DNA from 2 places in the Pusillimonas sp. NJUB218 genome. Region 1 is predicted to be linked to the other one. Evidence: predicted binding sites of a transcription regulator. Region 1 holds the regulator's gene; the other holds the start of a gene.
The links. The regulator HrcA, encoded in region 1, represses chaperone genes, less so after heat shock. The targets are predictions, from matches to a motif close to TTAGCACTCNNNNNNNNNGAGTGCTAA.
Positions count from the first base shown of each region.

Region 2: groES (co-chaperone GroES) is a predicted target of HrcA. The motif match lies at 2,253-2,279, and genes of this name have one in related genera.

Region 1 covers NZ_NQMK01000004.1:176,031-181,650, forward strand. Annotated here, with positions in the region: gene fur (ferric iron uptake transcriptional regulator) at 1-268, shown strand, start outside; gene recN (DNA repair protein RecN) at 272-1,915, opposite strand; gene CHR62_RS07275 (NAD kinase) at 1,919-2,818, opposite strand; gene hrcA (heat-inducible transcriptional repressor HrcA) at 2,942-3,952, shown strand; gene hemH (ferrochelatase) at 3,976-5,037, shown strand; gene grpE (nucleotide exchange factor GrpE) at 5,181-5,620, shown strand, end outside.
Region 2 covers NZ_NQMK01000013.1:31,582-37,201, forward strand. Annotated here, with positions in the region: gene CHR62_RS14785 (DUF2165 family protein) at 1-7, opposite strand, end outside; gene CHR62_RS14790 (VIT family protein) at 126-815, shown strand; gene CHR62_RS14795 (ferric reductase-like transmembrane domain-containing protein) at 858-2,171, shown strand; gene groES (co-chaperone GroES) at 2,330-2,617, shown strand; gene groL (chaperonin GroEL) at 2,652-4,298, shown strand; gene CHR62_RS14810 (diacylglycerol kinase) at 4,387-4,776, shown strand; gene pyrF (orotidine-5'-phosphate decarboxylase) at 4,797-5,612, shown strand; gene CHR62_RS14820 (CinA family protein) at 5,596-5,620, opposite strand, start outside.

The DNA.
Region 1 (5,620 bases):
GGCAACCGTTTACCGCGTGCTGACGCAGTTTGAACAGGCAGGTATTCTAACGCGTAGCCAGTTCGATGGGGGCAAGGCCGTTTTCGAGCTTAACGACGGCGACCACCACGACCATCTTATCTGCACCAACTGTGGCAAGGTGGTCGAGTTCACCGACCCCGACATCGAAAAGCGTCAGCACCTGATCGCCGAGCAAAAAAACTTTACGCTCGAAAGCCACACTATGATGCTTTACGGCATTTGCGGGTCGTGCCAGAAGAAAAAATAAGCTTCAGGCCCCCAGCATTTCGGCGGCATGCTGACGCGTAGTGTCGGTAATGCTTAGCCCACCCAGCATGCGCGCTATCTCATCGATGCGCGCTTTTTTATCGAGTAAATCGATGCGCGAGGTCGTTTTGCCTTTGTGCTGAGACTTGCTGACCTTGAAGTGATGGTTGCCGCAAGCCGCTACCTGGGGCAAGTGTGTGACGCATAGCACCTGATGGCGTTCGCCCAGGGCCCCAAGCAGTTTGCCCACTACTTCGGCCACCCCGCCGCCAATACCGCTGTCGACCTCGTCGAAAATAAGTGTAGGGACGCGTGCAGCCTGGCTGGCGATGACTGACAGCGCCAGCGACAGCCGGGCCAGTTCGCCGCCTGAGGCCACCTTGGCCAGCGGGCGAGGCTGTGTGCCGGTGTGGGCCGCCACCAAAAATTCAATGGTTTCGTTGCCGTTAGGGCCAGATGCACAAGGGGTGATGGCCACATCGAAGCGCCCGCCGGCCATGGCTAGCGTTTGCATGGCTTGAGTGACGGCGGGTGCCATGAGGCTGGCAGCCTTTTTTCGTGCGGCTGTCAATTGTGCCGCCCATGTCGTGTAGTGGTCGTGCGCTGCCTGGGCTTTGGCTTCGAGTGCTGCCAGGTCGATGCCAGCTTGTGTTTCGTGTAGCCGTTCACGCAAGCGTGTGGCCAAGGCGGGGATCTCGTCGGGTTCGACGCGGAATTTGCGAGCGGCGTCGAAGATGGCCGACATTCGCGCCTCGGCTTGCTGCAGGGCGTCGGGGTCGAGGTCGAGCTTGCTGATGTAGCTGTTCAGGTCGGATATGGCCTCGGCAGTCGCGATGCGAGCCGATTCGAGTGTGTCGCAAATTACGGCGAGTTGTGCGTCATGGCGAAGCATGCCTTGCAGCCGATGCGCTGCGGTGTTCAGGATGTGATGCGCGCCGGCGGTGTCGTCGTCTAATGCGCTTAAAGCCTGTGTGGCGTTTTCAAGTAACGATTGGGCGTGAGCCAGGCGGTTGTGTTCAGCCGAGAGGGCGTCCCATTCGCCGTCGGCCAGGCTTAGCTGTTCAAGCTCGTTGACTTGCCATTCGAGCCGGTTTTGTTCTTCTTGAAGTGTGTCGGTATGTGCGCGCGCATTGTCGAGCTGTTTGGTCAGTGTTTGCCAGGCCTGCCAAGCTTGCGCCACATTTTGGACTAGATCGGTGTGGCGGCCTTGCGTGTCGAGTAGTTCGCGCTGGCTACCGGGTTTGAGCAGGCTTTGGTGGGCGTGCTGGCCATGGATATCGACCAACTGTTCGCTTAGTTCGCGTAATTGGCCCAGCGTGGCGGGCACCCCGTTAATGTAGGCGCGGCTTTTGCCTTGCTGGTCGATTACGCGACGAAGCACCAGCGTATCGTCGGTATCAAGGTCGTGTTCGGTCAGCCAGCCGACCAGGTTGTCGGGCACGTTAAATACCGCGCTGATGTCGGCCTTGTCGGCGCCATCGCGAATAAAAGCGGTGTCGGCACGCGCGCCCAGCACCAGCGACAGGGCGTCGATAAGAATTGACTTGCCAGCGCCTGTCTCGCCTGAAAACACTGTGAAACCCGAGTCGAATTGGATTTCGGAGTGCTCGACAATGACGAAATCGGTAAGGCTCAGGGATCGCAACATGGTTTATTCGGTCTCGTCTGACAGGGTGGGCATTTGGTTCCAGAGCAATTTGCGCCGCAACGTCGAGAAAAAGCTGTAACCGGTTGGGTGAACGAAGCGTATGGTATCTTGCGCGCGCCGCACTTCGATGCGGTCGCCGGCTTGGCATTCGGACCAGGTTTGCATGTCGAAGTGAACGCTGGCACCTGATTCGACGCGGCTGAGCGATGTGATGGTGATGCTGAGTACGCCGCTGTCGGGGATGACGATGGGTCGGTTTGACAATGTTTGCGGTGCGACCGGTACCAGCAGCATGGTGCGCAGTTGCGGGTGCAAAATGGGGCCGTTGGCCGACAGCGCGTAAGCGGTCGAGCCCGTCGGGGTAGAGATGATCAGGCCGTCGGCGCGTTGGTTGTACATCAGGTTGCCATCGAGCTCGACGCCCAGTTCGATCATGCCGCCGCGGCCGGCGCGATTGATGACGACGTCGTTCAGGGCAACCCCCGAAAACATGATCTGGTCGCCGCGCATGACGCGGCCTTCAAGTAAGATGCGCTCTTCGATATTGAAGTTGCCTTCGATGACGCGTGTTAAAGCGGCGGCTGCCGACTGCAGCGGGATGTCGGTAATAAACCCGAGCCGTCCGTGGTTGATGCCGATAAGCGGTACATGGGCCCGCGCCAGCATGCGGGCTGCGCCCAGCATGGTGCCGTCGCCGCCCATAATAACGGCCAGGTCGGCCTGGCCGCCGATTTCGGCGTACGACGCGACAGCGTATTCGGTGACTCCGGTATTAACGGCAGTATCGGTTTCGACAAGAACGCGGCACCCTGCTTTTTCGAGGGTCGCGGCCAGTTCGCGCAGCGGGGCGTCAAGTCCGCTGTCCTGGTAGCGCCCGACCAACGCTACAGTTTTGAAATGCATTGTGCCGATACCTTGTTTATGATGTTTGGGTTCAGATAAATTTATTATATGTTCCACAAGCGTTTGTTGTTGTACCCGGAACGACAACTTTGTCTTCCGGAGGCGTAAGGTTTAAACATGGACATGGACGACAGAGCCAAAGCCCTGCTCAAGGCACTCATCGAGCGTTATATTGCCGATGGTCAACCCGTGGGGTCGCGCACACTTTCAAAAATGTTCGAGCTGTCCCCGGCCACCATTCGTAATGTCATGGCCGACCTCGAAGAGCTGGGGCTTATCCATAGCCCGCATACGTCGGCCGGGCGGGTGCCAACCCCGCGAGGCTACCGTCTGTTTGTCGATCGTCTGCTGGCGACGCAACGCTTCGAGGTTTTGCAACCCAGCCAGATACGCGAGATGTTGCCGGCATCCGAGCCGACACGAGCCGTTAATGCTGCGGCGAATTTGTTGTCTAACCTTACCCGCTTTGCCGGTGTGGTGCTGGCCCCAAAGCGCTCGCAAGTATTTCGGCAAATCGAATTCATCCGTCTTTCCGACAAGCGCGTTCTGCTGATCATCGTGACACCGGACGGTGACGTACAAAACCGCATTTTGTTTGTTCAGCGCGATTACCTCGACCAAGAGCTGACCGAAGCCAGTAATTTCTTTAATGCGCATTTTGCAGGCCGGTCGTTTTATGAAGTCCGCGAGGCCATTACCAACGAGTTGTCATCGCTTAAAGAAGATATTTCGCGTCTGATGCAACAGGCGGTTGAGGCGGGTACGGCGTCTGACGGCAGTGATGACGGCGTGGTGATTTCCGGCGAAAGCAAATTACTCGATATTTCCGACATCGCGTCAGACATGGATCGCTTGCGTCGCATGTTTGCACTTTTCGAGAAAAAAACCGATCTGTTGCAGTTGCTCGATGTCTCCAGCCGCGCGCATGGTGTGCAAATTTATATCGGCGGCGATTCACAGCTTGTCCCGCTAGAAGACGTCTCGGTTATTACAGCACCCTATGGTATCGACGGTAAAATCGTCGGCACTCTGGGTGTGATCGGGCCTACCCGTATGGCCTACGATCGCGTCATTCCCATCGTCGACATCACGGCGCGCCTGCTCTCAAACGCGCTTAGCCACAACACGTCCTGACCCCGATTCTTTCAAGGCCTTTCATGTCCAGTTTTTTGCCGTCTCGTTATCTGCCCGAAACGCCCGATCCTCATGGCCTTGATCCGAACCCGCCGGCGCGCGCCGAGGGCCCCGTCGGCGTTCTGCTGGTCAATCTGGGTACGCCCGATGCACCGACAGCGCCCGCTATCCGCCGGTATTTGTCCGAGTTTCTGTCCGACCCGCGCGTCATCGAAATTCCGCAATGGATCTGGCAATTTATTTTGCAGGGCATTATTTTGCGTATCCGGCCCCGTAAGCTGGTGCCGCGTTATGCCGGTATTTGGCTCGAAAACGGCTCACCGCTTACGGTGTACAGCCAGGCGCAGGCCGACCGCGTGCAAGACCTGTTAACCGAGCAGGGGCACGACGTGCACGTGGTCCTGGCTATGCGCTACGGCAACCCTTCCGTGGCGCAGGGTATCGAAGCCCTGCGAGCGAAAGGGTGCGAGCGCATCCTGACGGTGCCCATGTATCCGCAGTATGCAGCCAGTACTACCGCCACCGCGGTTGATGCGGTGTGCACTTATGCAGCGCGCTTGCGTAATCAGCCCGAACTGCGGTTTGTGAAACGTTACCCGACTTTGCCCGCCTATATTAAAGCCATGGCCGACAAGGTTCGCGCACTGTGGCAATCGCAAGGTAAGCCCGAGCGTCTGTTGTTGAGTTTTCATGGTTTGCCCCAGCGCACTATTAATCAGGGTGATCCTTATCATCGCGACTGCATGGACACGGCAGCAGCGCTGCGTGAATGTCTGGGCGAAGACGGCCATTTGGTGCATGTGTCGTTTCAAAGCCGGTTTGGCGCCGAGAAATGGTTGCAGCCCTATACCGAGCCCACCCTCAAAGCCTGGGCTGAACAAGGGGTGCGCCGGGTCGATGTCATGTGTCCGGGTTTTCTGGCCGATTGTCTCGAGACGCTCGAGGAAATCCAGGTGGAGTGTCAAGAGGCGTTTTTACATGCAGGCGGCGAACAGTTCCGTTATATCGAATGCCTCAACGATGACGAAACCTGGGCGCGCGGCCTGACCGGCCTGGTCAAGCAGCATCTGCAGGGCTGGTTGTAAAAGGGGCGGTCGCCGGCACATGGCTAACCCTCGGCGGGGCTAATCGCCTGCGCACTTTGTACACAGCTATTTCTGGTCTTGAAATGGGGGCGAGTGCCCCCATTTGCATTGAATTGAATCACTTGAAGTGGAGAGCTTTAACTATGTCGACGAACCAGCAGCCCCTTGATCCCAAAGACGAAAATCCGGCAACGGACACTTCCGAGCAGCTCGAGTCGAACGAGCCTCTAGGCGCCGAGGGTGCAGACCATGATCTGGCCGCTTTGCTCGAGGCCGCTCAGGCCCAGGTCGCCCAATACCACGATGAGCTTTTGCGCGCCAAAGCCGAGGTCGAAAATATTCGCCGCCGTGCACAGGATGACGTTGCCAAGGCTCGCAAGTTCGGCACCGAGTCGTTTGCCGAGAGCCTGGTGCCTGTCAAAGACAGCCTTGAGGCCGCGCTTGCATTGCCTGACCAAACGCCCGATGCCTGGCGTGCAGGTGTCGAGGCCACACTTAAGCAACTGGTGTCCGCGTTCGAGCGTAACCTCATGAAAGATGTAGCGCCGGTTCCTGGCGACAAATTCGACCCCAACGTGCATCA
Region 2 (5,620 bases), on a different contig from region 1:
TCGCCATACGCTTTTAATTTATCAATGCCTGCTCTGAGCCTGGAACTCACCCGGCGCCAAGTGTAGAATTTTCAACATTATGTCACCATCTGTGCAGTACCCGACCAACCAAACCGGCACGATCAATGAGGCATAGCGAAAGACATAAAACCCACCGCACGGGCTGGCTTAGGGCTGCGGTTCTTGGCGCCAATGACGGGATTGTCTCTACGTCAAGTCTGGTCTTGGGCGTGGCCGCTACGGGCGCGGGTACCCAAAGTATCCTTGTTGCCGGCGTCGCCAGCCTGGTTGCCGGCGCCATGTCCATGGCTGCAGGTGAGTATGTGTCAGTCAGCTCACAAGCCGATACCGAGAATGCAGACCTGGCCCGCGAAAAGGCAGAGTTAGCTGAAAACCCCGAACAAGAGCACGCCGAGCTTACAGCCATTTACGTCAATCGAGGCCTTGATGAACACTTGGCCTCGAGTGTAGCGACCCAACTGATGGCCCACGATGCCATCGCGGCACATGCACGCGACGAGCTGGGAATCTCGGACACATTGGCCGCTAAACCGGTACAAGCCGCTCTGGCCTCGGCGGCAACTTTTGCTGCGGGTGCACTCCTTCCTTTATTAGTGGTTCTGCTGTTTCCTACGTCGGCGCTCATGGGATATGTTGCAGGCAGCTCACTTTTCTTTCTTGCGCTTCTAGGCTTGATCGCCGCAAAAGCAGGCGGCTCCCCTTTACTGATCTCGACTGCGCGCGTAACCTTCTGGGGCGCCCTGGCAATGGGGCTGACTGCAGGCGTCGGTGCGCTGTTTGGTGTCGCAGCTTAACACTCACCGTTTTAACGTCACCAACCAAATCGGAGTGTTCTCTTGCGCCGTGGCATTGTTCTAATCCTGGCTTGTTTCTTTGTGATCTGGGCTGTCGAAGCCTTCTGGCTGTCGCCATCGCCACCCGGTGATTTGCTGTGGGTCATGCGCCAAGAAGGTATGCTGCTGACTGGCATTTTGGCCTTGGGTGCCATGACAGCCATTATGGTGCTGGCCTTGCGCCCCCGCTGGCTAGAGTCGCCTTTGGGCGGCATGGATAAAGCCTACCGACTACACAAATGGTTAGGCATCATTGCCGTTGCCCTGAGCTTTGCGCACTGGCTGGCTAAAGAGTCAAAGCCGCTCATTACTACAGCCATTGGCAACGCGGGCCGGCTGGCCAAGATGCCAGTACCCGAATGGGTCAGCGTTCTTAAGCCCTATGCCAAAACCATGGGCGAATGGACTTTCTACGCGCTGATCCTGATGCTGATCATCACGTTGGCCCGCCGCACCGTGCCCTACAAACGCTGGTATTGGCTGCATCGATTCATGCCATTGGCCTACCTGCTGCTGGTATTTCACGGCATCGTGCTGACCCCTTATGGTTATTGGGGCGGTGTCGGGGGCTGGCTGCTGGCGGCAACGATGACCATCGGCGTGATTGCCGCCGTGATGCAATTGATTCGTGATCTGAAACCAGCTTACCCGCACAAGGGTACCGTAGTATCGTGCACCCGGCTGGGCGACGTACTGGAAGTGCAATGCCGCCTGGGCGATTCGTGGCAGGGCCATAAGGCAGGGCAATTCGCCTTTTTGCGCGTGGCCGGAGAACAAGAGGCTCACCCGTTCACGCTGTCTGATGCAGACCAGAAGAACCATGTCGTACGCTTTCACATCAAACAATTAGGCGATTGGACACGCGGGCTATCCGAACGCCTTCAACCCGGTCTTAGTATAGAGCTGGACGGCCCATATGGCCGCTTCGTGCCCCCTGATCATGACGATGGCGCCGTACATGTCTGGGTCGGTGCCGGCGTGGGGGCAACACCCTTTTTATCTTGGCTAGGCCAGCATCACCAAGACGGCCATGCGCCACAAGCTTGGTTGCAGTATGCCTGTCAGCATGCAAACGACCCTTTGGCCAAAGCACTGAAAGAAGCTGCGGCCCTTCACCCCGATGTACATCTGGATATTTTTGCTGATGGCCGTCGCTGGACGCCAGAACAAGTCCTGCAACAGTATCAGGCCGGCAAACCACTGCAGGTGTGGTTTTGCGGTCCGGCAGCTATGGGCAAGCAATTAGAGCACGCACTTAAGAAGTCATTACCCCCTGGCTCCTGGCATTTGCACAATGAACACTTCGAGTTTCGTTGACCCTACGCCATCCCTCCGCAACCAGCAAAAATGTAACAAAACGCACCCTGCCTCTTGAAGTCTTAAGGTTCGTCCTTATAATTAGCACTCGACGGGGTAGAGTGCTAACAACACCCCCGATTATTGATTACATTCATTATTTTCTGAGGAGTACCTTCATGGCACTGCGTCCTTTGCACGATCGCGTGATCGTCAAACGCCTGGACAACGAGCGTAAAACCGCCTCCGGCATCGTTATCCCCGAAAGCGCCGCTGAAAAGCCTGATCAAGGCGAAGTTATTGCAGTCGGCCCCGGCAAGAAAACAGAAGACGGCAAGATTCTTCCCGTTGATGTCAAGGCAGGCGACAAGGTCCTTTTCGGCAAATATGCCGGCCAAACCGTCAAGGTCGATGGCGAAGAACTGCTCGTCATCCGCGAGGACGAAATCCTCGCCGTGATCCAGTAATCAGCAACGAACAGAACAAGCAAGGAATCAAACCATGGCAGCTAAACAAGTTCAATTCGGCGACGACGCCCGTTCGCGCATTGTGCGCGGCGTAAACGTTCTGGCCAACGCCGTTAAAACAACTCTGGGCCCGAAAGGCCGCAACGTTGTACTCGAGCGCTCTTTCGGCGCCCCCACCGTTACCAAAGACGGTGTGTCGGTTGCTAAAGAAATCGAACTGAAAGACAAGTTCGAAAACATTGGTGCACAACTGGTTAAAGAAGTTGCTTCCAAAACTTCCGACAACGCCGGTGACGGTACCACTACTGCAACAGTTCTGGCTCAGTCTATCGTTGAAGAAGGCATCAAGTACGTTACCGCCGGCATCAACCCAATGGACCTGAAGCGCGGTATCGACAAAGCCGTCACAGCCGCCATTGCCGAGCTGCAGAAGCTTTCAAAGCCCTGCACCACCAGCAAAGAAATCGCCCAGGTTGGCTCGATTTCGGCTAACAGCGACACTTCCATCGGCCAGATCATCGCCGACGCAATGGACAAAGTAGGCAAAGAAGGCGTTATTACCGTCGAAGACGGCAAATCGCTTGAAAACGAACTGGACGTCGTCGAAGGTATGCAATTCGACCGCGGCTACCTGTCGCCCTACTTCATCAACACCCAAGAAAAGCAAGCTGCTGTTCTTGAAGATCCGTTTGTCCTGATCTACGACAAGAAAATCAGCAACATCCGCGATCTGCTGCCCGTTCTCGAACAGGTTGCCAAGTCCAGCCGTCCTCTGCTGATCATCGCCGAAGACGTCGAAGGCGAAGCACTGGCTACTTTGGTGGTCAACAACATTCGCGGCATCCTCAAGACAACAGCCGTCAAGGCCCCTGGCTTCGGCGACCGTCGTAAAGCTATGCTCGAAGACATCGCCATCCTGACCGGTGGTACTGTTATCTCTGAAGAAACCGGCGGTTCGCTCGAAAACGCTACCCTCGAAGATCTGGGTCAAGCCAAGCGTATCGAAGTGGCCAAAGAAAACACCACCATCATCGACGGCGCTGGCGACAGCAAATCGATCGAGGCCCGCGTCAAGCAAATCCGCGTTCAAATCGAAGAAGCTACTTCCGACTACGACCGTGAAAAACTGCAAGAGCGCGTTGCCAAGCTGGCTGGCGGTGTTGCCGTTATTCGCGTAGGCGCTGCCACCGAAGTCGAAATGAAAGAGAAGAAAGCACGCGTTGAAGACGCGCTGCACGCCACTCGCGCTGCCGTCGAAGAAGGTATCGTTCCTGGCGGCGGTGTTGCCCTGATCCGTGCCAAAGCTGCTGTTGCTGCTGTTAAAGGCGACAACATCGACCAGGAAGCCGGCATCAAGCTGATCCTGCGCGCCATCGAAGCGCCTCTGCGCACTATCGTTGCTAACGCAGGCGACGAGCCTAGCGTCGTTGTCAACAACGTTGCTGCCGGTTCGGGCAACTACGGTTACAACGCTGCCACTGGCGAGTACGGCGACCTGGTAGAGCAAGGCGTTCTTGACCCCACCAAGGTCACCCGCACTGCCCTGCAAAACGCTGCTTCGGTTGCATCGCTGTTGCTGACCACAGAAGCTGCTGTTGCAGAACTGCCTGAAGACAAACCCGCACCTGCTATGCCCGATATGGGCGGCATGGGCGGCATGGGTGGTATGGGCGGCTTCTAATCAAGCCCCTGTAGTACCTGGTCTTTCCAGTAAAGCCCCCGCAGCAATGCGGGGGCTTTTTCGTGAGCAGACTTGACTACAATACGGTATGAATCACGCAAACTCCCCCTACAAAAGCAAAGGCGGCATGCGGCGCCTGGTTAACGCCCTGCGCTACTCTGCACAAGGGTTCCGTGCCGCACTGGTACACGAGGCCGCCTTCCGCCAAGAATTGTTTGCATTTATTTTGCTGGTGCCCATCGCCATCTGGCTTGGTGACACGCTGGCCGAACGTGCCCTGCTTATCGGCGCCCTGTTTTTTGTACTCATTATCGAGCTGCTGAACTCGGCAATCGAAGCGCTTGCCGACACCATCACGCTCGATCACCACCCGCTTATCGGCCGAGCCAAAGACCTCGCCAGCGCGGCTGTCTTGCTGTCTATCACACTCGCCACCCTGATTTGGCTCATGGTCATCATCAGTCACCTGCTACCGTAACCCATACTCTTATTGCCGTCATGAAATTCACTGAAAAACTGGACTACGCCTGGGCGCACGCCGACTCAATGCTGATGGTTGGTCTTGACCCCGACCCCCAACGCTTTCCGGCCGAACTCAAAGGCAGGCCCGATGCCATCTATGAATTTTGCAAAGGGGTGATCGACGCCACTGCGCCGCATGTCTGCGGTATAAAGCCACAAATTGCCTACTTTGCAGCCCAGCGGGCCGAAGACCAGCTCGAAGCCTTGTGCGATTACCTGCGCACCACGTATCCGCATTTACCGTTGGTTCTCGATGCAAAACGCGGTGATATCGGTTCAACGGCCGAACAGTACGCCGCTGAAGCCTTCGAGCGCTATCGTGCCGATGCGGTGACCGTCAACCCCTATATGGGTTTTGATTCGGTCGAACCCTATCTGGCCTGGGAAGAAAAAGGCGTGATTATTTTGTGCCGAACCTCGAACAAGGGCGGGTCTGATCTGCAGTTTCTTGATGTCGGCAACGGCGAACCACTTTATCTTCATGTGGCTAGCCTGGTCGCTAACCGATGGAACAAAAATGGTCAGTGTGCTTTGGTGGTAGGGGCCACTTTCCCGAACGAAATTGCCAAAGTGCGCGAGCGTGTTGGCGACATGCCCTTACTGATTCCAGGCATTGGCGCCCAGGGTGGCGACATTCAAGGCACAGTAGCGGCCGGCAAAAGCAGCTCGGGCTCAGGCATGATGATCAATTCGTCGCGGGCTATTTTGTACGCCAGCAACGGCGATGACTGGCGCGAAGCTGCCGCCAAGGCGGCGCTTGACACCCGCAACGCGATTAACGCGGCAAAATAAGCTGGATA